Regions from separate parts of the Bacillus sp. LQ01 genome, predicted to be linked through region 2. Evidence: riboswitches for the same ligand, from Rfam matches in the RefSeq annotation. Region 2 holds a riboswitch; the other holds the start of a gene.
The links. Region 2 has a riboswitch for thiamine pyrophosphate ahead of thiM (hydroxyethylthiazole kinase). Riboswitches for the same ligand answer to the same signal wherever they lie in the genome.
Positions count from the first base shown of each region.

Region 1: it holds a riboswitch for thiamine pyrophosphate, as region 2 does, so the genes downstream of both, thiT (energy-coupled thiamine transporter ThiT) here and thiM (hydroxyethylthiazole kinase) in region 2, are expected to answer to the same signal.

Region 1 is NZ_JBYEZL010000002.1:61,086-77,872, forward strand. Features, by position in the region: gene AC22L0_RS12610 (class D sortase) at 1-328, shown strand, start outside; gene AC22L0_RS12615 (response regulator transcription factor) at 368-1,057, shown strand; gene AC22L0_RS12620 (sensor histidine kinase) at 1,054-2,904, shown strand; gene thiT (energy-coupled thiamine transporter ThiT) at 3,113-3,781, opposite strand; TPP riboswitch at 3,868-3,969, opposite strand; gene AC22L0_RS12630 (FeoA family protein) at 4,164-4,391, shown strand; gene feoB (ferrous iron transport protein B) at 4,388-6,376, shown strand; gene AC22L0_RS12640 (FeoB-associated Cys-rich membrane protein) at 6,390-6,560, shown strand; gene AC22L0_RS12645 (lipoprotein BA_5634 family protein) at 6,597-7,175, opposite strand; gene AC22L0_RS12650 (PspA/IM30 family protein) at 7,579-8,244, shown strand; gene AC22L0_RS12655 (DUF350 domain-containing protein) at 8,324-8,728, shown strand; gene AC22L0_RS12660 (DUF4178 domain-containing protein) at 8,750-9,256, shown strand; gene AC22L0_RS12665 (DUF4247 domain-containing protein) at 9,269-10,087, shown strand; gene AC22L0_RS12670 (YitT family protein) at 10,345-11,217, opposite strand; gene AC22L0_RS12675 (YdcF family protein) at 11,405-12,442, opposite strand; gene AC22L0_RS12680 (spore germination protein) at 13,116-13,349, shown strand; gene cydB (cytochrome d ubiquinol oxidase subunit II) at 13,518-14,546, opposite strand; gene cydA (cytochrome ubiquinol oxidase subunit I) at 14,536-15,885, opposite strand; gene AC22L0_RS12695 (beta-class carbonic anhydrase) at 16,110-16,673, shown strand; gene yidD (membrane protein insertion efficiency factor YidD) at 16,670-16,787, opposite strand, start outside.
Region 2 is NZ_JBYEZL010000004.1:90,755-107,541, forward strand. Features, by position in the region: gene argF (ornithine carbamoyltransferase) at 1-470, shown strand, start outside; gene arcD (arginine-ornithine antiporter) at 570-1,985, shown strand; gene arcC (carbamate kinase) at 2,023-2,985, shown strand; gene AC22L0_RS23955 (Crp/Fnr family transcriptional regulator) at 3,187-3,876, shown strand; gene AC22L0_RS23960 (hypothetical protein) at 4,033-4,716, shown strand; partial or broken gene AC22L0_RS23965 (BBE domain-containing protein) at 4,841-5,377, opposite strand; gene AC22L0_RS23970 (glycoside hydrolase family 13 protein) at 5,532-7,196, shown strand; gene AC22L0_RS23975 (PTS transporter subunit IIBC) at 7,397-9,034, shown strand; gene AC22L0_RS23980 (endonuclease/exonuclease/phosphatase family protein) at 9,039-9,830, shown strand; gene AC22L0_RS23985 (YhgE/Pip domain-containing protein) at 10,136-12,997, shown strand; gene topB (DNA topoisomerase III) at 13,038-15,227, opposite strand; TPP riboswitch at 15,454-15,563, shown strand; gene thiM (hydroxyethylthiazole kinase) at 15,636-16,445, shown strand; gene thiE (thiamine phosphate synthase) at 16,461-16,787, shown strand, end outside.

The DNA.
Region 1 (16,787 bases), on a different contig from region 2:
GAAAAAAGGAGTGGGTATGTTCGTTAGTGATTTAACGACAACTCCATCTGGAGGGGGACATACTGTACTGAGTGGACATCGAGATACTGTATTTACAGATTTAGAAGAGTTGAAAGAAAAGGATACCCTTGTTTTAGAGTATGATAATAAAACGTACACATATGAAATTCAAAAGACATGGATTACTCATGCGGATGATCGTACTGTTATTATAAAAAAAGAAGAACCGATATTAACACTGACAACTTGTTACCCATTTGATTATATAGGGGATGCACCAGATAGATATATTATCGAGGCGAAGTTAACTGGCAGTTATTCAAAGTGAAATTATAGTTTCTGAAAGCGAGAGGGGGATATATAAGTTATGTCAAAAAACATTTTAATTGTTGAAGATGAAGACATATTACGTGAAATATTAAAAGATTATTTTTTAAGTGAACAATATGTAGTGTTTGAAGCGAGGGACGGGAAAGAGGCTTTAGTTGTATTTGAAGAAGAAGAGGTTGATTTAGTTATTTTAGATATCATGTTGCCAGAACTCGATGGATGGTCTGTTTGCCGAAGGATTAGGAAGACGTCCGAGGTGCCTATTATTATGCTGACGGCGCGTGTAGATGAAGACGATACGTTACTTGGTTTTGAACTTGGAGCAGATGACTATGTGACGAAGCCGTATAGTCCTCCAATTTTATTAGCAAGAGCGAAACGATTATTAGAAAGTAGAAAAGCATCGAAGAAACCTTTAGAGAACGAAGATGATACGTTATCGATTCATGGCATCCATGTCCATTTTCCGTCGCGTACTGTTACTGTTGATGAGGCAGATGTTAGTTTAACGCATACGGAGTTTGAAATATTGGTGTATTTCATGAAAAATCAAGGAATCGTTTTAACGCGAGAGCAACTCATTTCAAGAATTTGGGGATATGAATTTGCTGGCGATGATCGAACGGTGAATAGCCATATTCGTAATTTAAGAAATAAATTAGGAGAGAAAGCAAAGTATATTACAACTGTAGTACGAACTGGTTATAAATTTGAGGGGAATGTATGAAGAAAGGAATTGTACTAAAATTATTTACTCTTACAACAGCATTATGTATGTTGATTTTAGCGACGATATTTATTGGACAAACGATATTTTTTAAACAATATTATGCGAATCGAAAAGTGGAAGATATTAAAGTGAATTTAAATTCTTTTGAGAAGAATTATTTAAATTATGCAGGAAATGCAGAAGAAATTCAGAAACTAGAGCAAGACTTTTTAAGAGAAAATAATACGTGGATTACGACATTAGATAAGAACGGGAATTTAAAACATGCAGATGATTTTTATTTTGAAGTAACGATAGATCGTAGGCAACAAAAGAGCTTTGGACAACAAATATTTAAAATTCCCTTAGGTAATCTCGTCAATATAGAGGAAATTGATAATAAATTATCAGAGCAGTTTTTAGGGCAAGAAATTTATTTTTCTGGAGTGAGAAAAGAAGATAGTTTTATTCCATTCTCTTTTTCTTTATCTAAGCAGAATTTAAGTGGATCTAATAAACCGTTAGAAAAAGCATTTAATGAGAAAATGAGCAAATTAAATGAGGAGAAAAAGAGAGCAGTTGAGGAACAACTTGTTAAGGAAAAGAAACCAGCTGTTCAGGAGCAAGCTGCTCAAGAATTAAATGTTTACATAGGAGGACGTGTTACAAAAGTACAGTTACCAGATGTAAAAGGTCCTGTGAATCCAATTTATAAAAATGGCATCTTCTTAGATAGCATAAAAGAATTTCAAACTAATTTATTATTAAAAGAGAGCAAGCCCATACAATATACAACACAAACAATGGACTATGAAAAAAATGATATTAAATATAAATTATTAATCAAGCCAATAGAAAAAGACGGATCAGTAACATATATTTATGCGATGGCTTCTTTACAGCCCGTAGATGAAGCTGTACAAATGGTGCAAGATTACTATATCTATATCATTGCATTTGTAGTTGTTCTTATTTTTTTAGCTTCGTTCTATTACTCAAAACAAATTGCCAAACCGTTATTAAAAATAAATGATACGACGAAGAAAATAGCACAATTAGATTTTACAGAAAAAATACCGATTACTTCAAAAGATGAAATTGGAGATTTATCGAAAAATATTAATGTGCTATCAAATAAACTCCATTCCCATATTGGACAGTTAGAAGAAGATATTGAAAAGGAAAGAAAGTTAGAAAATACACGGAAAGAATTCATTTCTGGTGTTTCGCATGAATTAAAAACACCGCTAAGTATTATGAAAAGTTGTATTTCCATTTTAAAAGACGGGGTAGCTGAGCATAAAAAAGAGTATTATTTTCAAGCGATGGAGAGAGAAGTAGACAAAATGGATACTTTAATTTTGGATATGCTTGAGTTAGCTAAATTTGAATCTGGTACATATAAAATGAAAAAGTCTTCGTTTTATATTGATACAGTAATTGAAGATATATGTGAACATCTATCTGTGGAAATAGAGAAAAAAGAACTTCATGTTCATAAAAATATACATTCATTTGAAGTGATTGCAAATCAAGGCCGGATTGAACAAGTCATCGTTAACTTCATTACGAATGCCATACGTTATACACCAAATAAAGAAGATATTATTATTTCTACAATAGATGAGAAGGATCGTATAAAAGTGTGCATTGAAAATAAAGGTACTCACATTGAAGAAGAACAATTAGATAAAATTTGGGATCGTTTTTATCGAGTGGATACAGCTCGTCAGCGTTCACAAGGTGGGACGGGACTTGGGCTTGCTATTTCTAAAAATATTTTAGAATTACACGATGCTGAATATGGAGTGAAAAATACAGAAGACGGTGTATTATTTTACTTTTACTTACCGAAAAAAGCGTAGATAATGCATGCTACGCTTTTTTTAATTTATTTTCATATTATCTTTACCTAATCTTTATTTTTAAGCGATATAATCTGGTTAGAAAATGAGGTTATGTAAGGAGTCGATGAACCGTGCATAGCAATTGGCTAAGTATAATGGTATTTATTTTCTTTTGCGCATTTATTGTATTTTTAATTAATATTACGATATGAAAAAAGAGCGCTCATTAAGCGCCCTTTTTTTGTGTATTCATTTGATAAGCACTGATGCTTTTGAATAAGCGTGGGGAAGTGAGGAATAAAAATATAAGTAAAACTGTACATAAAATAAAAGAACCAAGCATTGTACTTCCATTTACGATTAATGAATATAACACAGCTGATTGACCTTTCGGCGCATATTGTCCCCAGAAAATAATACCGGCAATAAAGTGACAGAAATAGCGAGCAAAGCTACCGACAAATGTAGCAAGGATAATGTAAACAAGGATTTTCTTACCATGGTTTTGTTTTGCTGAAGGTTTTTCATTGCGACTACCTAAACTTGAATGTTCTTCACTATTTTCATTAGACGTTAAAAGTGCTTTTTGAATTGGACGATAGAATAAGCCAGCAAATCCGATAAAAGCAAAGGCAATGAAGTACTCAATGAATGCTTGAACAGGTGTTAAAATATAAGCATCCCCCACGACTATTTGTAATAGTCCCCAAACTAAACCACCTAAGAAAGCTGATTTAAAGCCCCAGCGGTAAGCAATAATAAAAATAGGAATCATAGCGAATGAGATAGAACCGCCTGTTGGAAGTTTAAGTGATAATGGTAAAATATCGATAATCATGGCGAAGGCTGCAAGAATAGCAGATTCGATCATCGCTTGTAAATTGGTGTTACGCATGTTGTCTCCCCCTAAATCCAAGTTGTACAAAAAAGAATAGATATCATAGGAGGATACGAAATACGTAAATAAAAATGAGGTATGTATTTCGGACGTTTGCACAATCCCTGCGTTAGCATTAACTAACAGGTTCGAAGGGTCGGAACGAAGTGTTCCCTCTCAGCGGCATGGCTCCCCCAGTGATAACGAGATTCTTTATTTGCTATTGTTTATTGTAAGCGAAATGGATGAGAATGGCAAACGAATACAGTATGACAATAATTGAAATAGAATTGTAGCGAAATGTTAATAAATATGAAGCAAAAGGGTATAGTACAAGAGAAATTGGGTGTGGTATAATTTTTTTGAAAATAATTATCATTCTCTTCTGAGGGGGAAGGTTATGAGTTTAGTAGATATTAAAATTGGAGAGAAAGTGTTAGTAAAAAGTATTCAGTCTTTAGATCAGCTATTAAAGCGTAGACTAGCTGCTTTCGGTCTTGCTGAAGGAAGCGAACTTCGCCTGAAACAGAAAGCGATGTTCAAAGGTCCTTGTACATTGGAGTGTCGTGGACAGTTAATTAGTATTCGTCATTGTGACGCGAAAATGATAAAGGTGGAATTAGCGTGAATAAGGTAGCTTTGCTAGGGAATCCGAATACAGGGAAGACATCATTATTTAATGCACTTACTGGTTCTTATGAGTATGTAGGAAACTGGAGCGGTGTAACAGTAGAAAAGAAGGTTGGTAAATTAAAAGATAGACAAGGAACATTAATTGATTTACCAGGTGTTTATGATTTAAATCCAGTTTCACGTGATGAAGGTGTTGTAACAAACTTTCTATTAACAGAAGAATTTAATCATATGTTAAATATCGTAGATTCCTCGCAGTTTGAAAGAAATATGCATTTAACGTTGCAATTACTTGAATTTGGTAAGCCAGTCTCAATTGGTTTAAACATGGTTGATGTGGCGAAGCAAAGAGGAATTGTCATTAATGTAAAACGATTATCAGAACTATTAGGTGTAACAGTCGTTCCTGTTGTTGCAAGAAGTGGAAAAGGCTGTGAAGAACTGCTTACGACTCTTAAAGAAAATGACAAAAAAGAGAAAAAGCCATTCCTTATTTCATATGGTGTACAAATGGATGAAGGAATTGGAGAAGTAATTGCTCTTTTAGAGACAGCGAATTACGAGCATCCGAGATGGTTAGCACTTCAATTTTTAAGCAATAACGAAGTAGTAGAAAAAGAAATGAAAGCATTACCAATTTATAAGGAACTCATAGCCATTCGATCTCGCTTAGAAGGAAAACTTGATTGTACGTTAGAAGAGCACATTTACAAAACTCGTGAAGCGTATATTGAAAAGTTAAAAACAAATGTTATGAAGCATGAGAAAGAAGGAAAAATTCCTTTTTCAGAAAAAATTGATAGATTAATTACACATAAAATTTTAGGACTTCCAATCTTTTTAGCAGTTATGTTTTTTATTTTTCAGGTTACGTTTACGTGGATTGGTACACCTTTATCTGATATGTTAGATGAGTTTTTTGGTGGCCAGCTTACGGATTGGGTGACGGCTGGACTTACAAGTATTGGAGCTTCTCATTTTATTCAAGCACTCGTTACAGAAGGTATTATTGCCGGTGTTGGTGCTGTATTAGTATTCGTACCACAAATCTTTGCACTATTCTTTTTCATTTCATTATTAGAAGACTCAGGGTATATGGCGCGAATTGCAGTTGTTATGGATAGAATTATGGAGTTTTTCGGCTTAAACGGAAAAGCTTTTATTCCGATGATTATCGGTTTTGGATGTAACGTTCCAGGTATTATGGCTGCGAGAACGATTGAACAGGAGAAAGAACGTTTACTTACCATTTTAGTAACACCATTTATGTCTTGTTCAGCACGATTACCTGTATATGCATTATTTGCGGGCGTATTCTTCCCGCATAGTCAGGCGACTGTTGTATTTTCTTTATATGTTGCAGGGATTGTTCTTGCGTTATTAGTTACAAAAATTATGTCTCTTACGATTTTGAAAGCGGAAAAGTCTATTTTCGTAATTGAATTACCGCCTTACCGTGTGCCACAAGCGAAAACATTATGGCTGAGCACGTGGGAGAAAGGAAAAGGATTTGTTCGTAAAGCTGGTACATTCATCTTTGGTGGTTCGGTTGTCATTTGGTTATTAAACTATGCAGGTCCATCAGGATTTGGTGTTGATATGGGAGACAGTTACTTAGCGATGATTGGTGGATTTATCGCACCGCTATTTGCACCGCTCGGCTTTGGAACGTGGCAAGCTGCAGCATCCCTTTTAACAGGATTTTTAGCGAAGGAAGTTGTCGTTTCAACAATGGCAATTATTTATGCAGTTAAAGAAGATGTGCTTGGAAACGTAATGGGAGCACATTATACAGCATTATCAGCTTATGCATTTATGTTCTTTATTTTATTATACGTTCCATGTTTAGCGACGGTGGCTGTTATTAAACGTGAAACAGGATCAGCGAAATGGACGATTTTCTCAGTCGTTTACCCGCTTGTTGTTGCTTATGTATTAACGCTTATTATATACCAAGTTGGATCTTTACTAGGATTCTAAAAGGAGATGTATAATGATGGTCAATATTATAATTGGAGCTATCATTTTTGGTTATGCAGCATACACGTTAGTTAATTTTGTAAAGAGAAGTAAAAAAGGAAAATGCGCAGCATGTTCTTTAAATAAGTCATGTCAGTCGAAAACTTGTAGTCCAGATATGGAACAAGTTGCTCATAATAAATAGAAAAAAGCTTTGCGAATGTCGCAAAGCTTTTTTGTTTTACTTTTTAATTTTTACAAGTTGAGAAGCTTCGACGCCGTTGTAACCAGGGAATTCTTTACTTGGGTCTTTATCAAATTTTAATACACCTACAGATTTTTCATCACCTTTTACATTGTTGTAAGTTGCGTCATCGACAATCGCATACATATCTGTATATGCACGGCCACTTCCGATAATTGTGTTGCCTTCATATTTTAATTTCGCTCCATCAAGTGTAGCATTTTCTACTTTTTCTTTTGCAAATAATACACCTTGTTCTGTTGTTACAGCTGGTAATTTATCAAGTGGTTTCGTGTTGTCTTTTTCATCAACTTTGCTAAGTAACTCTTTTTTCACTAGTTCCTCACCAGTTTTCTTATCCATTACAAGAACTTTTTTACCATCTAATGTTGTCATTTTCATTTTATAGAAGTCTTTTTCTTTCACTTCTTTTTTGTTTTTATCTGTAATTTGCTGAACTTGTTCTTCTGAGCCGTACAGTACAAAACCGTTCGCTTTCTCTCCTAATAAAGAACAACCTGATAATGCTCCAAGTGAAATTGCTGCTGCTAATCCGATTCCTACTAATTTTTTCATGATGATTTCTCCTTTTATATGTTTTATATTAAATACAATTTTTGTATTATTGCTTACAAGTGAAGAAGCTTGTTTGTTGCTTCTGGTATTAGTGTATAAGAAATATCAGAATGCAACTATCGAGTTAGCTTACAGTAACATTACACTTATGTAATTTAGTGAAATTGCACAAAAGTAAGTTAATTTCAAAGAGGGATAATGAGAATATATTAGAAATACAATATTGTATATAGAATGTCATATTATAATGGATGTATTTTGGAAATAACATGTAAGGACATATTAGTTTTGTTATAATAAACACATAGGCTGTAAAAATGAATATTCTTTACTGTAAAGGGAGATTTTTCAGTTTTCCAAGTAGTGAATTTGAAATATGAGGTATATCATAGGAGGAATTTAGATGTCTGTATTCAAACGATTAAGAGATTTAACAATGTCGAATGTATATTCATTAATTGAAAAAGCGGAAGATCCAGTTAAGATGACTGATCAATATTTACGTGATATGCAAGCGGATGTACAAGAAGCAGAGAAAAGTGTAGCGGCTCAAATCGCGCTTGAGAAGAAATTCAAAATATTATTTGAAGAGCAAGAAGCACTTGTGAAAAAACGTGAAGAGCAAGCTCATATGGCTGTTCAAGCTAATAACTTAGATCTTGCGCGTCGTGCTCTTGAAGAAAAACAAAACGCAGAACAAAAGATGAATGAGTATAAAGCAAGCTATGAGCAAAATAAAGCTGCTGCTGATAACCTGCGCCTAAAGCTAGAAGAAATGCGTAAGCAATTAAATGAGCTGAAAAATAAACGTGAGACACTTGTAGCGCGTGTAAATGCGGCGAAAGCACAAAAGAATATTAATCAGGCGATGTCTGGATTTGATTCAAACTCAGCAAAAGCTGGTTTAAGCCGTATGGAAGAGAAAGCTCTTCAATTAGAGGCTGAAGCAGAAGCAAGCGGTGAAGTTTATAAGAAAGAAAAATCATTAGATGATGAATTCGCAAGCTTAAACAAAAATTCTGCTGTTGACGATGAATTAGCTCGTATTATGAAGCAGTATGAGAAATAATATAGAATAAAGACAAATGAACCGACATGTCTAAATATATTCATGTCGGTTTTCTATTATATTTAGAGGAGGTTTTGCAATGACATGGATGAATGTAGTTGCCATGCTTGTATGGACTGGAGCGAGTGCAGTACTTTTATTTGCAATTATGTGGGTTGATTCAATTTTTACAAAATACAATGATTTAAAAGAAATTAAAAATGGAAATACAGCTGTAACAACTCGTTTTATTATGAAATTATTTGCACAAGGGTACATTTTATCCCAATCAATTACGAAAGCAAATGACTTATGGCAGGCACTTCTTGCTTCAGCAGTTTCTTTCGTTATTTTATTAGTGGTAGAAATGTTTATCGAATTTGTATTAAAGAAAATGTCTGGTCTTGATTTAGAAGAAGGTACGAAAGAAGGTAGCGTTGCACATGCGATGTTAGCCGGATCATTACATATTGTTGGTGCACTAATTTTAGGTGCTTGTTTATAAAGAGAAAAGGAGGGGTAGATCATGAGTTTATTTAAACGAATTAAAAATATAATGAAAAGCCCAGAGCCACCGAAGCCGGAAAAGAGTCTTTTAACGTTAGCTCCTGGCGATATGATTGAAGTGTCATTAGTTATGTATGAATTAATTGGGAAAACGAGTATGCATTCGCGTAAGGAAATTGTTTTGACATTGCAAGATGGAAAAGACATTCGTTATTTAAAAATTGAAGATCGTGAAAATACGTATTACAAATTATATACACCAATTGATGGTCGCTTAGATTCAATTGATGAAATTCCGACGACAATTGAAATGGATGATACCGAGTACCATATGGAAGAACAATATAACGGACGTGTTGTTGTTATGGGAAAAACTCCATTCTCAGCTTCAGAAGAACAGTACGTATGGGAATTCCAATCAGACAATCGAAAATTATTGCGTATTGAATGGCAAAATGGTCGCACAATGATGTATGAGGGAGAAGCAATCATTCCTGCTGATGTACAAATTATAAGAGCAACGTAAGGGGGCGTAATCATGTCAAACCGATTGTTTACCATGATTAAATCGTTTGTAATCCCTATACTTGCTATCGTTATATTACTTGTTGTTGCTGGTTATGCCTTATCAGGTTGTCAAGGCGGGCAGACAAAGTCGATTCAAGACCGTTATCCACTTGAATCTGTTGCCAAGGAAGGTAAACAAGAATCTTACGTGTATAGGGCCGCCAATCGGTCAGTTCCTGAAGTAGCGAAGGAACTCATTAACGAAAGAGAACCGAAGCAAGCATCTAAAGAAGACGAAAATCAAATGTTCCTCGTTTATTCTGATAAGATTTATAACCTGCAAAAGGATAAAGAGAAACCATCTGATACGTTAATTGAAATAAGTAATAAAGAATTTGTCCGTCAAAATTACCAACCGTCCTTCTTGCAAGGATATATTATGGGTAGCATATTAAACGATATATTCGGTTCAAAAAGATCATCATCCGGTGATTACCGAGGATATAATGACAGACAAAATCATCAACCAGTTATTCCAGAAAGACCACCTACAAAAGAAGAAAAGAAAACCCCACCTCCAATTACGAAGGAAGGGAAAGGGTCTATCATTAAGCGAGGCGATAATGTAGATTCGAAACCATCAGTAGGTGATAAGGGAAGTATTACTGAAAAAGGAAGTAATACGACGCCCCCACCTTCTACTGGAAGCAAGGGGAAAATTACGAAAACACCAGGCGGTTCAAGCGGATCAGATGTGAAGCCAAAATCATCTATTAAAACGCCGCCAAGGAATACATCTCCTCCGAAAACGAGGGTCGGTGGTTCAGGAAAGATTACGAAGAGAAGATAGTGTAGAGACCGAAAAGTGTAAATTGCTTTTTGGTCTTTTTTTGTTATGGGAATTAATCCCTTTCAGTTGGTACGATTTAGGCATAAGGGGGGAAGTAAAAATATATCAGCGATTATTAGAATATATCGACCACAACTTAAAATATATCAGGGATTATTGAAATATATCGACTTACCCACAAAAACTGACAACGATAGCAACTTAATAATAAACAGAGGGTGTGCCAAAATTTTGGCACACCCTCTTTTATATAACGATTAATGAATATCACGTTTCTTGAAATTACCGCCTTTTACTTCTGCTACGTCATAAACTGTAATAAAGGCGTGTGGATCGATTTCATTAATAAGTTCTTTCATTTTACTTTCTTCTAAACGGTTAATTACGCAAGAAATTTCTTTGAATTTCTCTCTTGAATAACCACCGTATACTTCGTTATATGTTGCACTTCGGCCTAAACGATCGCGAATTGTTTCTACCATTAATTCAGGCTCTTTTGTAATAATTTTAAATGCTTTTGAACCACTTAAACCAACTTCAACGATATGAATCACTTTCGAAGCGATAAAGTAAGCAATTGCCGAAAGGATAGCTCCCTGAAGACCGAATACCGTTGATACGAAAATAAATACGAACATGTTTAAGAATAAAATAAGGTCACTCGTTCCAAATGGTAACTTACGAGAAAGCAATACAGCAAGCATATCGATTCCATCTAATGCCCCACCGTTACGTAATGCTAGTCCCATACCAAAACCGATGATAATACCACCAACAACTGTAACTAATAATGTATCGCCTTCAATAATAGCTGGTATTCCGTGCATGACAACGGTACCTACTGCTAATGAAGCAATTCCGATAATAGAATAAATCGCAAAGCTTTTACCGATTTGCTTATACCCTAACCAAACGAAAGGAATGTTAATAACTGCGATTAGAGCTCCTAATGGCAATCCAAATAATCTTGAACTAACGATACTTAAACCAGTCACCCCACCGTCTGATACGTTATTTGGAATTAATACTGCTTCTAATCCGTACGCTGTGATAAATGCCCCAATAATAATCATCAAAGCTTTTGAAGCAATTTTTAGCTTATTGGGCTTGTTTTTGATAATTTTCTCCATATAATTTCCTCGTTTCAAACTAGTTTCTTATTTGTTACGTCATTCACACCTAAATTTTATTTTAACATTTAATTTGAAAAAATTCTCCTTTAATGGATGTATGCAGGGAATATTATCACCATATTATCTTTAAAATATTTTTGAAATCAGTATAAGAAATCCCATCCTTTCAAAGGATGGGATGCTATTAAGAAAATATAAAACTAAGTATTGATACGAATAAAGCGAAACCTAAAATAGTTCCACATATTTTCATATGGCGCTTACGTCCCATTACGACAATCGCAACATATTCGCGAATCATTGCGTTAGGCCAGTAATAAAATGCAGTTTTTGACCCGATTCCTTGGCTATTAAGACCAGCTTGTCTAGCGTATATGCCAGCGCGGAAAAGGTGGAAATTATTTGTGGTAAAAATACTTTTATATTTACCTTCAGGTTTTAAAGAATCCATAATTTCTTTAGAGAACAACATATTTTGATATGTGTTTACAGAGCGATTTTCTTGCACCGTATGTTCAAGAGGAATTCCTTTTTCAACAGCATAATTTTGCATTGCTTCTGCCTCTGGAAGACCTTCATCTGGACCTTGACCACCAGAGAAAATAATTGTTGGTGGTGTATTTACAGCTGCTTGTTTCCAATAGAAGTCGATAGCTTTATTAATGCGGCTTGCAAGTAATGGTGGTACTTTATCATTAATTAAGCCGCTACCAAGAACGATAATGAAATCTTGATTACGTCTTGGTCTGTTGAATTGGTATAAAAAATATGCGCTTAAGAAGTTAGATAAGTGTATAAAGAAATAGAAGCTTATAAGAGAAATAGCTGCAAAAATAGGCTCTAAATGCGATGAGACCAAACTTGCTGGGTTTATAATAGGGAGTAACATAAAGAATAACATCCCTAAAGCAGCAAGGAGTGTTAAACAGTTAGTGAACCGTCTTCCTTCTCGCTTCATTAAAATTCTAGCATTAAGAAATAGCCCAAACATTAAAGCAACAATACCGAAAGGAAGCATAATAAGAAGTGCTAAAATAGGTAAAATTATAATATAGCGTAGGACATCACTACTTGAATTTACAGATATAATCACACAAAAAAGAAGGAAAAAACAGACAAAGGAATTAAATAAAAAGCCGTTTATTATTTTTCGCGGATCTTTTAAATATGAGATAAGAAAAATAATAAATAATATAAGAGGAATAATTCCGAAATACATCATAAATATAGTACACCTCAATTTGTATAAGAATTTGACATACCTTTTATATTACATGATTTTATAAGTGAAAATGAAAGAAAAAGGATTTTGAATTTTCTCAATAAAATATATGGATACATATGTTACAATATATTCAAAGCGATATATTAAAAGTAAAATGGTTGAAAAGGCACTCAATAGAGTGCTTTTTCTTTTTGTATGCAATTGTGCATATTATATTTTTTTTCAAATGAAGAGGATTACAATATAATTTGTAGACAGACTTTATAAAGCAGAATTTAATACAAACATTTCCCTCTACTTTTTGTATCTAACAATCGTATAACAATAAATAATTCTGTTTTATAGTGTCTGTTTTTGAAAGGTGTCTTTTTTGAAGGCACCTTTTTTTATTAGTATAGATAGTTTTCACTGTTAGCATAGTGTAAACTATCTATACTAAACATTAGCAATCTTCCGTATAAATATTATCAATTTACTATATATTCCAGTGGTGTTAACCTACATATGAAAGGCTTTCTTTTTCAAAATATTACCCCTAATAAAATTTTGAAGAAGTCAACTGTCTCCAAACTTGTCTTTATGCTTAAAGAAAAAGCACTCAAATTGAGTGCTTTTTCTTATTGAAACATGCTATTTTTCTAGGCGATTTTCATAAAATAAAAGTAAAGAAATGAAAGTGGGTGACAAAATGCCGGCAGTTGTGGAAGGTGTTATTATTGAAAACTGCAATGGAACAATTAATGTAGGGGATAAATATAACGTACAGCCGATTGAAAAGACGAAAGCTTATAATGGATCGGGATCATCAAATACAGGAATGAAAGTACAAACGTTTAGCGGGATTAGTACGGCGGATGTAAGGGATAATGATGCGTATGATCAAGTTATTCAATCAACGTTATAATTTTAAAATGCAAAATTGCATAAAGTAACATGTTTGTTGTATGTTACACTCTAGCTGTGAGCTGTTAATGATTCTTCTGTATTATAGTTGTTAGATTAGAAATATAACATCTTATCGAAAATCATACGTACAAAAAAAGACACTTCAAACGAAGTGTCTTTTTTTACTTTAGTGATACCCTTTAGCAGAGTCTTTATGAATTTTATTTTTAAAAATACTGTAGCTCCAAAGCTGATATCCAATAACGATTGGTACCATAACCATTGCAACGAAGAACATAATTTTTAAGTTTAATTGACTACCAGCTGCGTTATATAACGTTGTACTGTATGCATCGTTAATACGAGATGGTAACATTCTTGGGAACATACCTGCAAAGCCAGTTGTCATAAACATTGCGATTGTTAGGCAAACGAATGTGAATGCAAGGCCAATTTTATGTTTGTACACCATAATAAGTGCGAGTACACTCATTAGCATTGCAAGTACTGGAAGAATGAATAGTACCGGATATTCCGTAAAGTTTTGGAATAAGTTTGTCCGATTAGCAGTTGCTACATAGAAGATAGCTAAAATAATAGCAGCTGCCATTGAAAATGGTCTTGCGATTTTATAAGCACGATCAGATACTTCACCAGTCGTTTTAATCATGACCCAAAGGGCACCGGATACGACAAATATAGCAGTGAAGAAAAGACCACCTAATATACCGTAATGGTTTAGTAAGCTAAGTAAATTTCCTTCATAGCCATTTTTTCCGATTTGTAGTCCGTAATAAAGATTAGCGAACGTAACACCGAATAAGAAGGCGATTAGGAAACTGCCAATTGCAAATGCCCATTTACAAGTTTTTTGCCAAATTGGTGAATCATCTTTATGCATGAATTCCAGTCCAGCGGCACGAGCAAATAGTGCAAGTAATACTAAGAATAACGGTGTATATAAATAACTAAACATATTAGCATATGTGACTGGGAAGGCAGCAAATGTTGCGCCACCAGCTGTAATTAACCATACTTCATTACCGCCCCAGAACGGGCCAATTGCTTCTTGTAATTGATTTCGTTCTTGTCGATCTTTCGTAACGAAAGGAAAAATCATTCCGTTACCAAGTGCATACCCGTCAAGAATGAAGTAAACTGTCCAAATCACGCCCCATAAACCGAACCAGATGATTGCAAGCATATCATGAGACATGAGCCACACCTCCCTCAGTAGCAGATTCTTCTAATGCGGCAGGTCCTTTTTTCGCGAACTTCAGCATTAAGTATACGTCTGCGATTAAAAGTAAAGTGTAGAATAAAATTAAACTAATTAATGAGAACCAAATTTGCGGGACAGATATAGGCGATACAGATTCTGCTGTACGCATTAGTTTATATACTGTCCATGGTTGACGACCTACTTCAGCGACAATCCATCCTGCGTTAATCGCGATATAAGGAAGTAAGACAGACCATATTGTAATTTTTAAATAACGTTTTGAGTTTTCTAGTTTTCCTTTTCGGTTTAAATAGAAGCCATACCAAGTTAATGCCATAAAGAACATGCCGAGTGCAACCATTAAGCGGAAGCTATAATACACGAGGTTAACATTTGGACGTTCATCTTTCGGAATATCTTTTAAACCAACAATTTCGCCATTAAATGAATTTGTGTAGAAGAAGCTTCCGAGTTTTGGAATCGTAAGGAATTCAAAGTTCTTCTCATTTTTTACATCAGGAATTTGAACAATTGAGAAGCCTTGTCCTTTTCCAGTTTCCCAAACTGCTTCCATTGCAGCACCTTTTGCGGGTTGATATTTAGCCGCTGATACACCAGATTGATGTCCCATAAACGGTGTAATTGTTGCGGCGAATAAGCCTAACATTAAACCAAACTTAAATGATTTTTTGAAGAATTCTACTTCATTTTTACGTAATAAGTGATAGGCACTAATTGCCATAACGAAGAAAGCACCTACGATATAACAACCAACTACAGTATGGAAGAACATGTTCCAAGCGTATGGATTCGTAACGAGTGCCCAGAAATCATTTAATTCAGCGCGGCCGTTACGCACGACGTATCCAACAGGGTTTTGCATAAAGCCGTTTGCTGTAATAATCCAAAGGGCGGAAATGTTTGTTCCAAGTGCAACCATCCACATACAGAAGGCACGGAACTTTGGTGAAATTTTGTCTTTACCGAATAACCATATTCCCATGAAAGTAGATTCTAAGAAGAAGGCAACGAGTGCTTCGATTGCGAGAGGTGATCCGAAAATGTCTCCCATATATTTGGAGTACTCAGACCAGTTTGTTCCAAATTGGAATTCCATCGTAATCCCGGTTATAATCCCCATTACGAAGTTAATTGTAAATAATTTACCCCAGAAATTTGCCATTTTACGGTATGTTGGATTCAATGTGCGGGCGTATTGAGTTTCCATACATGCTACTAAAATGACAAGTCCGATTGTCAAAGGTACAAATAAAAAGTGATAAAAAATAGTAATTGCAAATTGAAAACGACTCAGTAACAGAACGTCGGACATAATAAATATTCACTCCTTTTTTACATTATCTACAATCAGTTTATAGTGAAAATACGTTTAAAGTATGTGAAACTTGTTACAAAGATGTGTGTATATTTTGAAAGAATTATGTCGATTATCTGAAAATATCTTATTTTTACTATAAAGCGATATCCTTTTTGAGTTTTTCATATTTTGGTACACTATTTATGTAGTGTAAACGAGAGAAAAGAGGGTCCTTTACTATGAAGTCATTAGAAGAGATTTTGCAGTACAATGAGAAATTTGTTGAAGAGAAAAAATATGAAGAGTTTGTAGCGGGGAAATTTCCAAACAAAAAGATGGTAATTATTTCTTGTATGGATACACGACTTGTTGAACTATTACCGAAAGCGATGAATATGCGTAACGGTGATGTGAAAATTATTAAAGTCGCAGGCGCTGTTATTTCACATCCATTTGGAAGTATTATGCGTAGTATTTTAGTCGCTGTATACGAACTTGGCGCTGATGAAGTATGTGTAGTTGGTCACCATGATTGTGGTATGGCAAAAATTCAAGCAAGCAGTACGATTGAGAGAATGAAAGAACGCGGTATAACAGAAGAGAAATTAGATATGCTTCGTTATTCTGGAATCGATTTAGAACAATTCTTGCGCGGTTTCTCTAGTGTGGAAGAAAGTGTAGAACATAGCGTATCAGTACTTCGCAACCACCCATTACTTCCGGAAGAAGTACCTGTTCACGGTCTTGTTATAGATCCTGATACAGGAAAATTAGATTTAGTTGTGAATGGTTACGACAATTAAGAATTTACTTTGTCATCCTTTTTATCTGGGACAGGATCAAATCCTCCCGGGTGGAAGGGGTGACATTTTAATATACGCTTACAAGTAAGCCAAAAGCCTTTGAGTGCACCATGT
Region 2 (16,787 bases):
TTGGTGGAGCAATCGTTGGAATGGATGTACGTATTTGTACACCGGAATCTTTATGGCCTGCACAAGAAGTAATTGATTTAGCAAAAAAATATAATGAACAGGTAATGATAACAAGCAATGTGGAAGAAGCTGTTGCGAATGCGGATGTAATTTATACAGATGTATGGGTGTCTATGGGGGAAGAAGAAAAATTTGCTGAACGTGTCGAGTTATTGAAACCTTATCAAGTAAATATGAAAATGATTAAAGCAACAGGGAATGAAAACGTGATTTTCTTACATTGTTTACCTGCATTTCATGATGTTGAAACGATGTATGGCGAAGAAGTTTATGAGAAATATGGGTTGAAAGAAATGGAGGTAACTGACGAAGTATTCCGCAGTAAACATTCAAAAGTATTTGATCAAGCTGAAAATAGAATGCATACAATTAAAGCGGTTATGGCAGCTACTTTAGGAAATATGGAGTAAAGAAGAAAGGGAGTCTTCCTTTCTTCTTTCTCCTCCTTTAGACACGATCATTCACTATTGCTTTTGTATTGTTATTGCAATTTAAGAGAGGTGAGTGGAATGGGTGAAGATAAGAAATTAGGGTTGTTTACACTAACGGCTCTTGTAGTTGGGTCTATGATTGGCGGTGGAGCCTTTAATTTAGCGAGTGATATGGCAAAAGGTGCTGGTGCTGGAGCCATTATTATTGGCTGGGTTATAACAGGAATTGGGATGATTGCACTTGGATTATCTTTTCAAAATCTAACTGTAAAACGGCCAGATTTAGATGGTGGTATTTTTAGCTATGCAAAAGCAGGGTTTGGTAATTTTATGGGGTTTAATAGTGCGTGGGGATACTGGCTATCTGCTTGGCTTGGAAATGTAGCTTACGGTACATTATTGTTTTCTTCATTAGGATATTTCTTCCCGATCTTTGAAGGCGGTCAAAATGTAGAATCCATTATTGGTGCAAGCGTATTATTATGGTGTGTTCACATGTTAATTTTACGTGGAGTTCAATCAGCAGCCCTTGTGAATTTAGTAACTACAATCGCAAAATTAGTACCTGTATTTGTATTTATTGTCATAGGAATCTTCGCGTTTCATATTGATACGTTCTTAGATGGATTTTGGGGGCAAGCTGGTTCTTTTTCATGGGGAGCAGTTGGCAGCCAAGTTAAAAGTACAATGCTTGTAACTTTATGGGTATTTATTGGGGTAGAAGGGGCTGTTGTTTTATCCAGTCGAGCAAAAAATAGAAGTGATGTAGGGAAAGCAACCGTTATTGGCTTAATTGGTACACTCATCATTTACATTTTAATCACATTATTGTCTCTTGGACTTATGCAGCAAGCAGATATTGCAGGTTTGAAAAATCCGGCTATGGCTTATTTATTTGAAAGTGTTGTTGGAAAATGGGGTGCTATCTTTATTAATTTAGGTTTGGTCATCTCTGTATTAGGTGCTTGGTTAGGTTGGACTTTGCTCGCTTCTGAAATTCCATATTTAGCGGCTAAAGATGGAGTATTTCCAAAATGGTTCGCAAAAGAAAATAAAAATAAGGCTCCAGTAAATTCATTATGGATAACAAATGGTTTAATACAAATGTTCTTGTTAACATTCGTCGTTTCTGATCAGGCGTATAACTTTGCATTCTCTTTAGCATCTTCAGCTATTTTAATCCCATATGCTTTTTCAGCGTTTTATCAACTGAAGCATAGCTTAAAGTCTGAAGAAGCAGATCGAAATAAAAATATAATAATTGGCTTGATAGCAAGTATTTATGGCGTGTGGCTAGTTTATGCAGCTGGTTTAGAGTATTTATTATTAACAATGACTTTATATGCGCCAGGTATTTTTATTTTTTACAATGTTCAAAAGCAAAAGAGTTCGAAGCAAATATTTACTCGAGTGGAATTAGCATCATCCGTAGCAATTGGTGCTTTAGCATTCTTTGCGATTTATGGATTAATTACAGGCAGTATTACTTTATAAAGCGCTGTGAAAGCGAAATCAACTGGAGGGCTGGAATATGGCACGAAGAAAAATTGTAGTTGCACTAGGGGGAAATGCGATACAGTCTGGAGAAGCTACTGCGGGAGCGCAGCAAGAAGCGTTGGAAAAAACGGCAGAACAACTTGTGAAAATAATGGAAAATGATGTGGATATAGTAATTGCGCATGGAAATGGCCCACAAGTGGGGAATATTTTATTACAGCAAAAAGCTGCAGAAACGGAAAAGACACCTGCAATGCCATTAGATACTTGTGGGGCAATGAGCCAAGGAATGATTGGATATTGGATGGAAAATGCGATTGAAAAGGCATTGAAAAAACGGAATATAAAAAAAGACGTAGCAACGGTTATAACACGCGTTGTTGTGGATAAAAAAGATGAGGCATTTAAAAATCCAACTAAACCAATCGGTCCTTTTTATACAGAAGAAGAGGCCAGAAGATTAATGGATGAAACAAAAGCAGTGTTTAAAGAAGATGCTGGTAGAGGATGGAGACGTGTTGTTCCATCACCGAAGCCTGTAAGTATTCATGAACATAAAGTGATTAATTCTTTGGTCGAAGATGGAAATATAGTGATAGCTGTTGGCGGAGGTGGAATTCCAGTAATTGATTCCGAAGAAGGGCTAAAAGGAACTGAAGCGGTTATCGATAAAGATTTCGCTGCACAGAAATTAGCAGAATTAGTAGATGCCGATACGCTCGTTATTTTAACTGCAGTTGATCATGTGTATGTAAATTATAATCAACCGAATCAAAAAAAATTAGAGCATGTCACAGTGAATCAATTAGAAGAATATATTGAAGAACAACAATTCGCTGCGGGAAGCATGCTTCCGAAAATTGAAGCTGCTATTAATTTTGTTAATACAAATCCAAAAAGAAAAACAATTATTACGTCTTTAGAAAAAGTATATGAAGCACTAGAAGAAAAAGCTGGTACTATTATTTCAAAACAGAATGTATGCATGTATGTTTAAATTCTTATGTACGCTACTTAGTAGTAAAAAAGAATGGAGTTAGTAACTTCATTCTTTTTATTTATTAATATTTTTTGTACTCATTGTTCATAAAGTTTTCATGATGAAATCTGAATATGTAAGTTAATTATGATAAAATTCAAATTGAATACGCTTTCTTGATTTTTTCGCTCCAACATACAGCAAGAGAGAGGGAATTTTATGAATAGACGGAACGTAGTGAAAGACTTAAAGCAGTTCGAATTATTTGCTCATTTAACAGAAAAAAAATTGAAAGGCTTAACAGAGTTTGTTTATTGGCGAACTTATAAAAAAGGTCAATTTTTATTTTTAGAAGGGGATTCAAGAGAAAGAATTTACTTCATGTTAGATGGTTTTGTAAAGTTAGAGCGGGTTAATCAAAATGGGAACTTATTATACGATGACTATGTGAAGCGATATTCTATTTTTCCTTATGGTGGTATGTTTACAGACAGAGGATATAACTATACAGCAGAAGCAATGACGGATGTGGAGGTATATTATATTCCAACGGTAATCTTTGAAGATATGGTAAAGTCCAGCAGAACGCAATTGATGTACGTTGTTCAGCAATTATCATCTATATTAAAATTGAACGAAAATCGAGTGCAAAATATTACAATTCCTAATGCACAAGATCGTGTTATCCAAACGTTAAATTATTTAATGCAGGATTTAGGAGAACAGAGTGGAGAAAAGATTGTAATTTCATGTCCACTTACAACAATTGAAATATCCAAAATATCTGGAACATCTCGAGAGACAGTTAGCAGCGTATTAAAACAATTAAAAAATGATAGCATTGTTACAATTTTAGATAAAAAAATTACAATACATGATCCAACATATTTTGAAGAAATCTCTATGTGAAAATTGTATATTGATTTTTTAATTCATAGTGTATATTAATAAGGTTCTTTATATATTTATAAGGAACTTTTTTACGTTATCCTCTATAAAAAGATTGTATAGTATGGTAATAATAGCTAAAATCGATAATAAAATACAAAGTGAAGGGGAGAAAGAATGATTCGTATTGAGTATGATCGATTAGTAGCTATTTGTTACAGTATAGGGGTTTTGTTATTATTAAAAATTCCAAATGATAATGAATTAATTGGGGAAAAACTATTCAATGTCTATAAGGTTCCGATACATACGTATGTTTATATGGATTATAAAGTCTCAAATATATTGATTGTTTCTTTCATACTACATGTAATTGCATTTATATTATTTTTAAAATGGCTAGGAAAAAAGGAGTCTAGTACATTTAGAAAAACGAATAAGATAAAAGTAGTAGGCATTAGTATTTTGATTGTAATGATGCCGTTTATTTTAAATACAATCCTCCAGACATTGAATAAAACATGGTACTACGCAGGAAAAACAGGGGTAGAAGCAATAGAATATAAAAAAGAAGATAGCCAGTGTAGAATGGAGAAAAATGGAGAGAATATCCAACCGAAGTGCATTGTTACTTTAAAAAATTATCGTAATCATTCACAAGCATTAAAAGTTGTTTTATATGATAATGCAAACGAGAATTCAAAAAGCTATCCAGTACCGAAACCAGTCTATTTACAAAAACATGAGACAAAGCAATTCGAATTTCAAGTTCCTGTTTCTTATAATAGAGGTATTGAAAAAGATAAAGTACCAAATATTAAATTACATTCATTGCATGAAAATGATACGAAATACAATTAATCTGTAAGTAAAAGTTTATGAGTAGGAGCAAGAATTTGAAACGATATAGAAAATCAACTTGAATCATCCAACATACTGCGAGGTAACGGTATATTGGATGATTTTTTTATGTTATCCCCTTTTTTCACGTATGAAAAGGAGGAATACTTTGTTGGAAATGAAAAACATCACAAGGATCATACATGGTTTTTACTTTACGTAATCTGTGAAAGTTAGAGCCATAATAACTAGTTTGCCAATTTTTAATGTCGATATCGGGCCAGTTCACATAGTCACCTAGTGTATAAGGATCTAAGCTTTCTCGTAAACCTTTAACCCAGCGTATATTTCGATTTTCTTCATCATCGCATTTCCAAGAGGTAATGTATTCTTGAGCAATAATTGCTTTACGATGAAAATAAGCCGTTTTATTCGGCGAAATATTTTCAACAGCACCTATGAGCGATTGATGCCAAATACTAGCATCTTTATTCGGTGCATGAGAAAGAAAGTATTGCATGATTTGAATGCCTTTAAGGGGAATAGGTTTATAGACATAGGAACCAGAGCGCTTGAAATTTTCAGGGATGTTACCGCCATTAAAAAATTCAACAGCCTTTATATAAGGAACTTCTTCTATAAAGAGAGAGGGGCTACCAGTTTCAAGAAGAGGTGAAGAATGAGATTTACCTTTGTGAGAAATAAATAAAGCATAAGAATAAAGAATCTACATAGAGTTCAATGAAAACAGTTGCAAACTGTTCATATTTTGTTATGATAGTGTTACGAAAACGTTTGCATAAAATTCCGATGGGATGCAAAAGGAGAGAATGACTATGAATAAGACATGGTGGAAAGAAGCGGTTGCTTATCAAATTTATCCACGAAGCTTTATGGATTCAAATGGTGATGGTATTGGAGATTTACAAGGTATTATTGCAAAACTGGATTATTTAAAAGATTTAGGTATAGATGTAATTTGGATTTGTCCAATGTATAAGTCGCCTAATGATGATAATGGTTATGATATTAGTGATTATCAAGATATTATGGATGAGTTTGGTACAATGGCAGACTTTGATGCTTTACTAGATGAAGTTCATAAGCGTGATATGAAGCTTATTATTGATTTAGTTATTAATCATACGAGTGATGAACATCCATGGTTTATTGAATCACGTTCATCTAAAGATAATCCGAAGCGTGATTGGTATATTTGGCATGATGGTAAAGATGGTGCGGAGCCAAACAACTGGGAAAGTATTTTTAATGGTTCGGCATGGGAATATGATGAAGAAACAGAACAATATTATTTACATCTATTCTCACGTAAACAACCAGATTTAAACTGGGAGAATAAAGAAGTTCGCGAAGTACTATATGATACGGTTAATTGGTGGCTTGATAAAGGTATTGATGGTTTCCGCGTTGATGCGATCAGTCATATTAAAAAAGAAGAAGGCCTCAAGGATATGCCAAATCCAAAAGAGTTAAAATATGTGCCATCTTTTGATAAACATATGAATGTGAAAGGTATTCAACCTTTATTAGAAGAGCTAAAAGAAAATACATTCTCTAAGTACGATATTATGACTGTTGGTGAAGCAAATGGTGTTAAGATTGAAGATGCTGAGCTATGGGTTGGAGAAGAGCAAGGTAAGTTCAATATGGTATTCCAATTTGAACATTTAAGTTTATGGGATGCAGAGAAGAAGAAAGACCTTGATGTTGTAGGATTGAAAAAAGTATTAACGAAATGGCAAAAAGGATTAGAAAATAAAGGATGGAACGCTTTATATATTGAGAATCACGATAAACCACGTATCGTTTCAACATGGGGAGATGATAAACAATATTGGCGTGAAAGTGCAACAGCTCTAGGGGCGATGTATTTCTTTATGCACGGTACACCGTTTATTTATCAAGGCCAAGAAATTGGTATGACAAATGTTCAGTTACCAAATATTGAAGATTACGATGATGTAGCAATTAAAAATTTATATCGCGAGAAAATTGCAGAGGGCGTACCACATCAAGATATGATGGAGATTATATGGGCTTCTTGCCGCGATAATTCACGTACACCTATGCAGTGGAATGATGAGATGAATGCTGGTTTCACAACAAGTACACCTTGGTTTAGCATGAATCCAAATTACAAAGAAATTAATGTTGAAAAGCAAAAAAATGAAGAAAAGTCTATTTTCAATTTCTATAAGAAAATGATTGCCCTGAAAAAAGAGCACGATGTACTGAACTATGGTACGTACGATTTACTTTTAGAAGACGATCCACAAATTTATGCATATACACGTACGTTACAGGATGAAAAAGTCATTGTAATTAGTAATATCTCAAAAGAGGAAGCTGTGTATAATGAGGGTTCATTTGCACTAGAACGCAAACGTTTGCTTTTAAATAACTATGAAGTTGCGGAACATGAAGAAGTAACAACAATTGCTTTAAAACCTTATGAAACAAGGGTTTATCGCATTTCATAATAAAAAAGGATGCTCTTTGAGCATCTTTTTTTATGAAAAAAAATAAATTTCTATTGCAAAGTGAAAACGCTTTTATTAAAATAGATTTATGAAAACGGTTGCGTAAAAAGAAAAATGATATGAGGAATCGTTTTCATAAAAGGGACAGAAATTATAATTTAAATCATTATGTTGTTATAAATAAAGGGGAGGAAGAACAGATGAAAATTACGTCTTTTGATTTTTGGCAAAAGTTCGGGAAAGCTTTATTAGTTGTTGTAGCCGTAATGCCAGCAGCTGGTTTAATGATTTCCATCGGTAAGTTAATTGGTATGTCTGCTGGGGATGTTAACGCAGTTCATACAATCGCTCGCGTAATGGAAGACATCGGTTGGGCAATCATTACAAATCTACACATCTTATTCGCAGTAGCAATTGGGGGATCTTGGGCGAAAGATCGCGCGGGTGGTGCATTTGCAGCGCTATTAGCATTCGTCTTAACAAACCGAATTACAGGAGCTATATTTGGCGTAAACGCTGAAATGTTAGCGGATTCAAAAGCGAAAGTTTCTTCAGTAATAGCGGGAGATTTAATTGTAAAAGATTACTTTACTTCTGTACTTGGTGCACCTGCATTAAACATGGGAGTGTTCGTAGGGATCATCACAGGTTTCTTAGGAGCTACTTTATATAACAAATATTATAACTATAATAAACTGCCACAGGCATTAGCATTCTTTAATGGAAAACGATTTGTACCATTCGTTGTAATTCTTTGGTCTACAGTTACTGCGATTGTATTATCACTTCTATGGCCATTCATCCAAAGTGGGTTAAATGAATTTGGTCGCTGGATTGCAGCTTCAAAAGATAGCGCACCAGTTGTTGCACCGTTTGTATATGGAACGTTAGAGCGTTTATTATTACCATTTGGTTTACACCATATGTTAACGATTCCGATGAACTATACAGAGCTAGGCGGAACATATACGATGTTAACTGGTTCAAAAGTTGGACAAGTTGTAGCAGGACAAGATCCATTATGGCTTGCATGGATTACAGATTTAAATAATTTACTAGCAAATGGAGATACGAAGGCATATAACGATTTATTAAATAACGTTGTACCAGCTCGTTTCAAAGCTGGACAAGTTATCGGCTCAACAGCAGCGTTAATGGGGATTGCATTTGCGATGTTCCGTAACGTGGATAAAGAAAAGCGTGCAAAATATAAACCAATGTTTTTATCAGCAGCATTAGCAGTATTCTTAACAGGTGTAACAGAACCAATTGAATTCATGTTCATGTTTATTGCTCCAGTATTATATGTTGTATATGCTATTACAACAGGACTTGCATTCGCGCTAGCTGATTTAATTAACTTACGTGTTCATGCATTTGGATTTATTGAGTTAATTACTCGTACACCAATGATGGTTAACGCAGGTTTAACAAGAGACTTAATCAACTTTGTTATTGTTTCATTAGTGTTCTTCGGTCTTAACTTTACACTATTTAATTTCTTAATTAAAAAATTCAATTTACCAACACCAGGGCGTGCAGGTAACTATATTGATAATGAAGATGAGGCATCAGAAGGAACAGGAAATGTACAAGACGGTTCACTAGCAACAAAAGTTATCGATTTATTAGGTGGAAAAGAAAATATTGCTGACGTAGATGCTTGTATGACGCGCTTACGTGTAACAGTAAAAGATTTAGATGTTGTTGCACCAGAAGCACAGTGGAAACAAAATGGTGCTTTAGGACTTATTGTAAAAGATAAAGGTGTACAAGCGGTATATGGTCCGAAAGCTGACGTGTTAAAGTCAGACATTCAAGATATGTTAGGTGCGTAATAATATGAAATTGCTAACTTTAAACTGTCATTCTTGGCAAGAAGAGAATCAAATAGAAAAGATACAATACCTTGCTAAAGTAATTCAAGAAGAAGAGTACGATGTCATCGCATTGCAAGAAGTAAGTCAGTCCATACAAGCTGAAAATGTATGCGGTAACAAGAAAGAAGATAATTTTGGACTTTTACTATTAGAAGAGTTAAAAGCGCTACATGTAAAAGATTACAATATTACTTGGGATTTCTCTCATATTGGTTATGACGTGTATGAAGAAGGATTAGCGATTATAACGAAGCATAATATTATAAAAGAAGATACGTTCTTTATTTCAGAAAACGAGGATACAACGTATTGGAAAACGCGTAAAATTGTAAGTGCAACAATTGCTTATAATGGTAAGGATATAACGTTTTACTCTTGCCATCTCGGTTGGTGGAATGATGAAGAAGAGTTATTCGAAGGTCAAGTCGATCGTTTGATGGAGCGTGTAGATAGCAATAAGCTCGCCTTCTTAATGGGGGATTTTAATAACAATGCTCGGTTGGAAGGCGAAGGTTATGAGTATATGATGCAAAAAGGGTTGTATGACACATATGAATTAGCAATAGAGAAGGATGAAGGAACGACTGTCCAAGGTGAGATTGCTGGTTGGGATGAAAATAAACATAATTTGCGAATCGATCTAATATTGTGTAACCAAAGTAAAAAAGTTCATTCTTCAAAAGTTATTTTTAATGGTACAAACAGAAATGTAATTTCAGATCATTTTGGTGTAGAGGTTCAATTGGATATATAATAGAAGAAATCCTCACAGAGAATAAAAGCTGTGAGGATTTTTTTTAGGAATACAAGTATTTCCAAGAGAAAATACTTGTATTTTTTATGACATTTCATATATATTTGTTATTATTGAATGTAAAACCGATTTGGTCATTTTGTATTCATACTTTGACTCACTTCGTTATATAATGAAGTAAGTGAAAGTTAATGGGAAAAAATAGTACGTTTTTGGTTAATACACGATGTAGAAAGTGATATAATTGCAAAATGTATGTATCATTTTCTAAAGAAGGAAAAATATATAATTAGGTGATAACTTCTATGAAACAAATTTGGCGTATTTATAAGACAGATTTACGGAATGTAGCCAAACATTGGGCTGCAATTGTTATTGTTTTAGGATTAATGATTTTACCATCGTTATATGCATGGTTTAACATTAAAGCTTCTTGGGATCCGTATGGAAATACAAAAGAGGTTCCCATTGCAGTTTCTAACCAAGATGCAGGTTCTAATTTAAGAGGGAAAGATATTAATATCGGGAAAGAGATTGTAGACTCCCTTAAGAAAAACAAAAATCTTGGCTGGAAATTTGTAGATGAAAAACAAGCAATTTACGGAGTTGAGCGTGGGGATTATTATGCAAGTATTACGATTCCAAAAGACTTCTCTGAAAAAATCGCAACTGTTCTGGATGAAAATCCGAAAAAACCAGAACTGGATTACTATGTAAATGAGAAAGTAAACGCGATTGCACCGAAGATTACAGCAAAAGGTGCATCAGGTATTACAGAAGAAATTAGTAAAAACTTTGTTAAAACAGCAAACGGTGAGATTTTTAAAATTTTCAATGACCTTGGAATCGATTTAGAAACAAACTTACCAAGTATCGAGAAAGTAAAAGATCTTGTATTTAAGTTAGAAGCGCAGTTCCCAGAAATGAATACACTCATGGATAAGGCGTTAGATGATGCGACTCGAGCAGAAGATATTGTGAAAGTGGCGCAGAAAGATTTACCTGTTGTAGAGAGTGTAATAAATGATGGGCAGGAAGCATTGGCGAATTTAGATAAGTTCTTTGCAAGACAAGATCAAACATTAAAAAACGCTCCAGGAACGATAAGAAATGATTTAGTAGCAGCAAAAGGCGTTATGGATAGTGCAGCTGTATTTACTAACTTTTTAATGAATCCAGGTGTGGATTTAAATATTCCTGATTTCTCTGGAATGAATGGATTACCTGAATTCCCTGCAAGACCGGACCTTTCTAAGTTGAATAATGACGGATATAAAAGTATAGCGCAAAATATTAATCAAACAGTAAATAATGTTTTAAGCTCATCACGTGCAGGAACAGCTTATGGGAAAAGTGTTTTAAATGGATTGCAAAATGGTCAGTTTGATCCAGAACAAGCAAAGAAAGATTTAAATGCAGTATCAAATCAATTGCAAGCTCGTACAGAAGGTATTTCGTATCTTATTAATGTATTTACTGAACTTCAAAACTCAGCGACGACTGATTTTGGAAAAAGCTTTTTCCAAGGGCGAGTGGATCGCCTAACTAAGCTGAAAAGTGGTATGGAAAATGCAAACAACGGTATTAAAGATATTGTAAATGTTATCGGTACAGGACAAGAAGTAAAGAAAGATGTAACAGATGTAGCAAATCAAAAATTAGATGCAGCAAATGCATTAATTGATCAAGCTGAAAAAGATTATAATGAAACGTTTGTAGCAGATTATAAAAAAGCAGTTAGCACAGTAGATCAAGCGAAAGCTAATGCGAATGAAATATACGATAATGCAAAAGCTGATTATGATAAAGCGAAAAATGGTCTAGAAAGTACTAAATCTAGTGTCCAAAAAGCACTAGAGGATGTACAAAACAAAGGTATTAATGGTTTAGAAGGTTCGAAGGAAGCCTTGAAAAGCTTAAATGGTCAATTCCAATCTGGAATCGGTTTAATTGATGATATGATTCCAGTTCTAGAAAGTACAAATAAGGTTTTAGCGGATGTAAATAGTGATAAAAACCTTAATAATGGAATCGCAAAATTAAACAAAGCGAAAAGCAGCTTACAAAAAGGTGTAGAGGCAACGAATAAGGGAATTACACTTCTTAACAATGGCCAGAAACCTACAAAAGATGTAATTGAAAGTATTAACAACGCTGCGAAGGGCGGATCAGCTCAATTAACAGATGTATTATCGACGTATGATTCAGAAATTGTACCTAATTTCAATACAGCAATTGCTCGTACAAAAGAGATGTCGAAAAATACAACTCAAATTTTAAATGATGCAGACAAAAAGCTTCCAGATGTTAAAAAATTACTAGAAGATTCATCAAAAGGCTTAGTAGACGGTAGAAAGAAATTAGTAGACATTAAAGCTGAAATGCCGGAGACTGAGAAAAAGATTAAAGAATTAGCAGATAAAATTCGTGATTTTGAATCTGAAGAGGATTTAAAAGACATCATACGCTTATTGAAAAACGATGTTGAGAAGCAAAGTGATTACTTTGCGAATCCAGTAAATTTAAAAGAAAATAAATTATTTGCGATGCCGAACTACGGTTCAGCGATGTCACCATTCTATACAGTGCTTGCATTATGGGTAGGCGCATTATTAATGGTTTCATTATTAACGGTAGAAGTACACGAAGAGGGCGCGAATTATAAGAGCCATGAAATTTACTTCGGACGTTTATTAACATTCTTAACGATAGGTCTTTCACAAGCGTTTATCGTATCGATGGGAGATATATTCTTACTCGGTACGTACGTAGTCGATAAGTTCTGGTTTGTGTTATTTAGTTTATTTATTGGTGGAGTCTTCGTTTGTATCGTATACTCACTCGTTTCTATTTTCGGAAACGTTGGGAAATCGATGGCGATTATTTTACTTGTACTACAAGTAGCAGGATCGGGCGGAACATTCCCAATCCAAATGACACCAGCGTTCTTCCAAGCGATTTATCCGTTCTTACCATTCACATACGCAATTAGCGCAATTCGTGAAACAGTTGGTGGAATGCTTTGGGATATCGTAACGCGAGATTTACTTGTGTTAAGTGCTTTCGTAGTAGTTATGATTGTTGCTGCGTTATTACTGAAAACACCAATTAACAAATCAAGTGAAAAATTTGTTGAGAATGCAAAAGGAAGTAAAATCATTCACTAAAATAAAAGGTTCCTACCGATAGAGGTAGGAACCTTTTTGTTTAATCAAATTTTAATTTTTTTAATGCTTCCGCGAATGGGTTATTTAATGGTTCTTCTTCTTTTTTCTGTTGTTTCATATATTTTTGAACGTCGCGTTTATCGGCTTTGTTTCCAGATTCTTTTTTACGTCGCTCTTGGAATGTTGATAATTTCTCGCGATAGCCACATTTACATGCGAAAATTTGGCCTGCACCCTCACCACGTAATTCTAGTTTCTTTTTACATTGCGGACAGCGAGCATTTGTTGTACGAGATACATTTTTACGATGACCACATTCACGGTCTTGGCATACGAGCATTTTTCCCTTTTTTCCATTTACTTCTAGCATTGGTTTACCGCAATCTGGACAAGACTTCGTTGAAATGTTGTCATGTTTATATTTCTTATCACTCGATTTAATTTCAGAAACAATTTCTTTCGTATAGTTCTTCATTTCCGAAATGAATACTTCTTTCTTTAATTTTCCTTTTGCAATTGCTTCAAGTTTTTGTTCCCACTCACCAGTTAGTGTAGGTGATTTTAATTCTTCTGGTACTAAATCAAGTAATTGACGACCTTTTGATGTAATGTGAATATCTTTACCACGTTTTTCAATTAAGAAAGAATTGAAAAGTTTGTCGATAATATCTGCACGTGTCGCTACAGTACCTAATCCACCAGTTGATTTTAACGTATCAGCAAGTTGTTTATTTTGCGTATCCATATATTTTGTAGGATTCTCCATTGCTGAAAGTAAAGTTGCTTCATTAAAGCGTGCAGGTGCTTTCGTTTGACCTGATGTTTGCATAAGTAACTTTACAGTTAATGTATCGCCCTTTTCAATGTGAGGTAGAATCTGCTCTTTTACGTCATCAGTTACATCATCGTCTTCAAATCGATTTTCGTATACTTCCTTCCAACCAGCATGTAAAATCGTTTTTCCGCGTGCAATGAATGTTTCATTGCCGACCTTTGTGCGTAACGTTAGTTGTTCGTATTCGAATGCTGGGAATAAAACAGCTAAGAAACGTTTTACAACTAAATCATAAATTTTGCGTTCTTTATCTGTGAATGCTGCGAAGTTAACGTATCCTTCTGTTGGAATAATCGCATGATGATCGCTTACTTTACTATCATCAACAAATGATTTGTTAGGTTTGATAGGCTTTTGTAATACTTTATGTGCGAAGGGACGGTATTCTCCAACACCACATGCTTTTAGACGTTCTGGAAGTGTTCCGACGATATCAGATGAAATGTAGCGTGAATCTGTACGAGGGTACGTTAGTACTTTATGCTGTTCATACAATTTTTGCATAATATTTAATGTTTCTTTAGCAGAGTAACCGAACTTTTTATTTGCATCACGTTGCAATTCAGTTAAATCGTAAAGACCAGGAGAGAATGACTTCTTCTGTTTCTTATCAATTTCCACAACAGTAGCATTTTGTTTATCTAAACTTTTTACAATACCATCGATTTTTTCTTTATTAAAACTACGGCTATTGCCATTTGCATCTTGCCAAGTAAGTTTGAGCTTCTCCATTGTTTGAGCTTCGATGCCGTAGTAAGTTTGAGCTTTGAAGTTCTTTATTTCATCCTCACGACTAGCAATCATAGCAACAGTAGGGGTTTGTACACGGCCGCAATTTAACTGGGCATTAAAGCGAGTCGTTAAAGCACGAGTTGCATTAAGACCGATATACCAGTCAGCTTCTGAACGTGCAACTGCTGAAGCGTATAAATTGTCATAGGCTTTACCTGGTTTTAAATTTGCAAAACCATCTTTAATTGCTTTATCGGTTACAGAAGAAATCCATAAACGTTTGATTGGTTTATTTAGCTTAACTTTATCGATAATCCAGCGTGCGACTAATTCCCCTTCACGTCCAGCGTCTGTTGCTACAATAATTTCATTTACATCTTTTCTAAGTAGCTGACTTTTTACAGCATTAAATTGTTTACCAGTTTGTTTAATAACCGTTAATTTCAAACGCTCAGGTAGCATCGGTAAATCTTCTAAATTCCACTTTTTATATTTCACATCATAACTTTCTGGATCTGCTAATGTAACGAGATGACCTAAAGCCCAAGTTACAATATATTTACTACCTTCAAGGTAGCCATTTCCTTTTTTATCGCACTTAAGTACACGAGCAATATCTCGTGCAACGGAAGGTTTTTCAGCGATTACAACGCTTTTTGACATATTAAAAACATCCTTTCAAATTTCCATAAGTTAAATATAGCATACATCTTCTTGAGATTCAGTTTCGCTCCATATTTGATCGGTTTTTAGTGGGATGAACAAAACACTCACTGATTAAAGTTTCACTTGATTATGTTTATTGTTATATAGGTTGCTTCTATATGAAATAGAAAAGTAAAGAACTTGTTATTTTAGTAGAATAAGAGTAGACTTTGAAGTAGATGAATAATAAGCACATGGGAGTTTGTGGATGCAAACTGAGAGTATGACTAGTCCGTCATTGACCATTTGAACCTGTTGGATAATGCCAGCGTAGGGAGAGTGTAAAAGCACATGTTCAGGCACTTTGCGTACGCGCAAAGTGTCTTTTTGTGTATCTCCCATCATTATAGTTAGGAGATGAAAAGGATGAATATGAAAGAAATTAGTAAAGTAGTGGATTTGGTGAGAGAATCTAATCCGCTCGTTCATAATATTACAAATGTTGTTGTAACAAATTTTACTGCTAACGGTTTGTTGGCACTTGGAGCATCGCCTGTAATGGCGTATGCAAAAGAAGAAGTAGCAGAAATGGCTAGCATTGCTGGAGCGTTAGTATTAAATATGGGGACACTTCGTCCTGAAGAAGTAGAAGCGATGTTACTCGCGGGTAAATCAGCAAATGCGAACAATGTGCCAGTACTATTTGACCCAGTTGGTGCAGGAGCAACTTCGTATCGAACAGAAGTTGCGAGACATATTCCAGCCGAAATAGATTTAGCAATTATCCGCGGAAATGCGGCTGAAATAGCAAATGTTATTAATGAGAAATGGGAAATTAAAGGGGTAGACGCTGGTACTGGAAATGGCAATGTTGTAAGTATTGCAAGGCAGGCAGCAGATGAACTAAATACAGTTGCGGTCATTACTGGAAAAGAAGATGTTGTTACAGATGGAGAGAGAACTATTGTTATTCGAAATGGTCACCCTATTTTAACGAAAGTTACGGGAACAGGTTGTTTACTAACTTCTGTAATAGGAGCATTTGTAGCAGTGGAAAAAGATTATGTAAAAGCAGCAGTAGCCGCATTAACGTTTTATGGTGTAGCTTCGGAACTGGCAGCTGCTAAGGCGGTAGAAAAAGGGCCTGGTAGTTTCCAAATTGAATTTTTAAATCAATTAGCGAATACAACTTCAGGTGATATTGAGAAGTATGGGAAGATTGTGGAGTTAGAGTAAGAGGGAGTGAAAGAAATGGCACGCATTGAAATAGATAAAATGTCTAAGCTATTGCAAGTGTATTTTATTATGGGAAGTAATAACTGCACGAGGGATCCTTTAGCTGTATTGAAAGAAGCGTTAGATGGTGGAGTGACACTTTTTCAGTTTCGCGAGAAGGGGGAAGGTTCTTTAATCGGAGAAGATAGAGTGCGCTTTGCAAAAGAATTGCAGACGCTTTGTAAGGAATATAGTGTTCCTTTCATTGTAAATGATGATGTAGAATTAGCCATTGAATTAGATGCAGATGGTGTTCATGTTGGACAAGATGATGAAGGAATTACATCTGTTCGTGAAAAAATG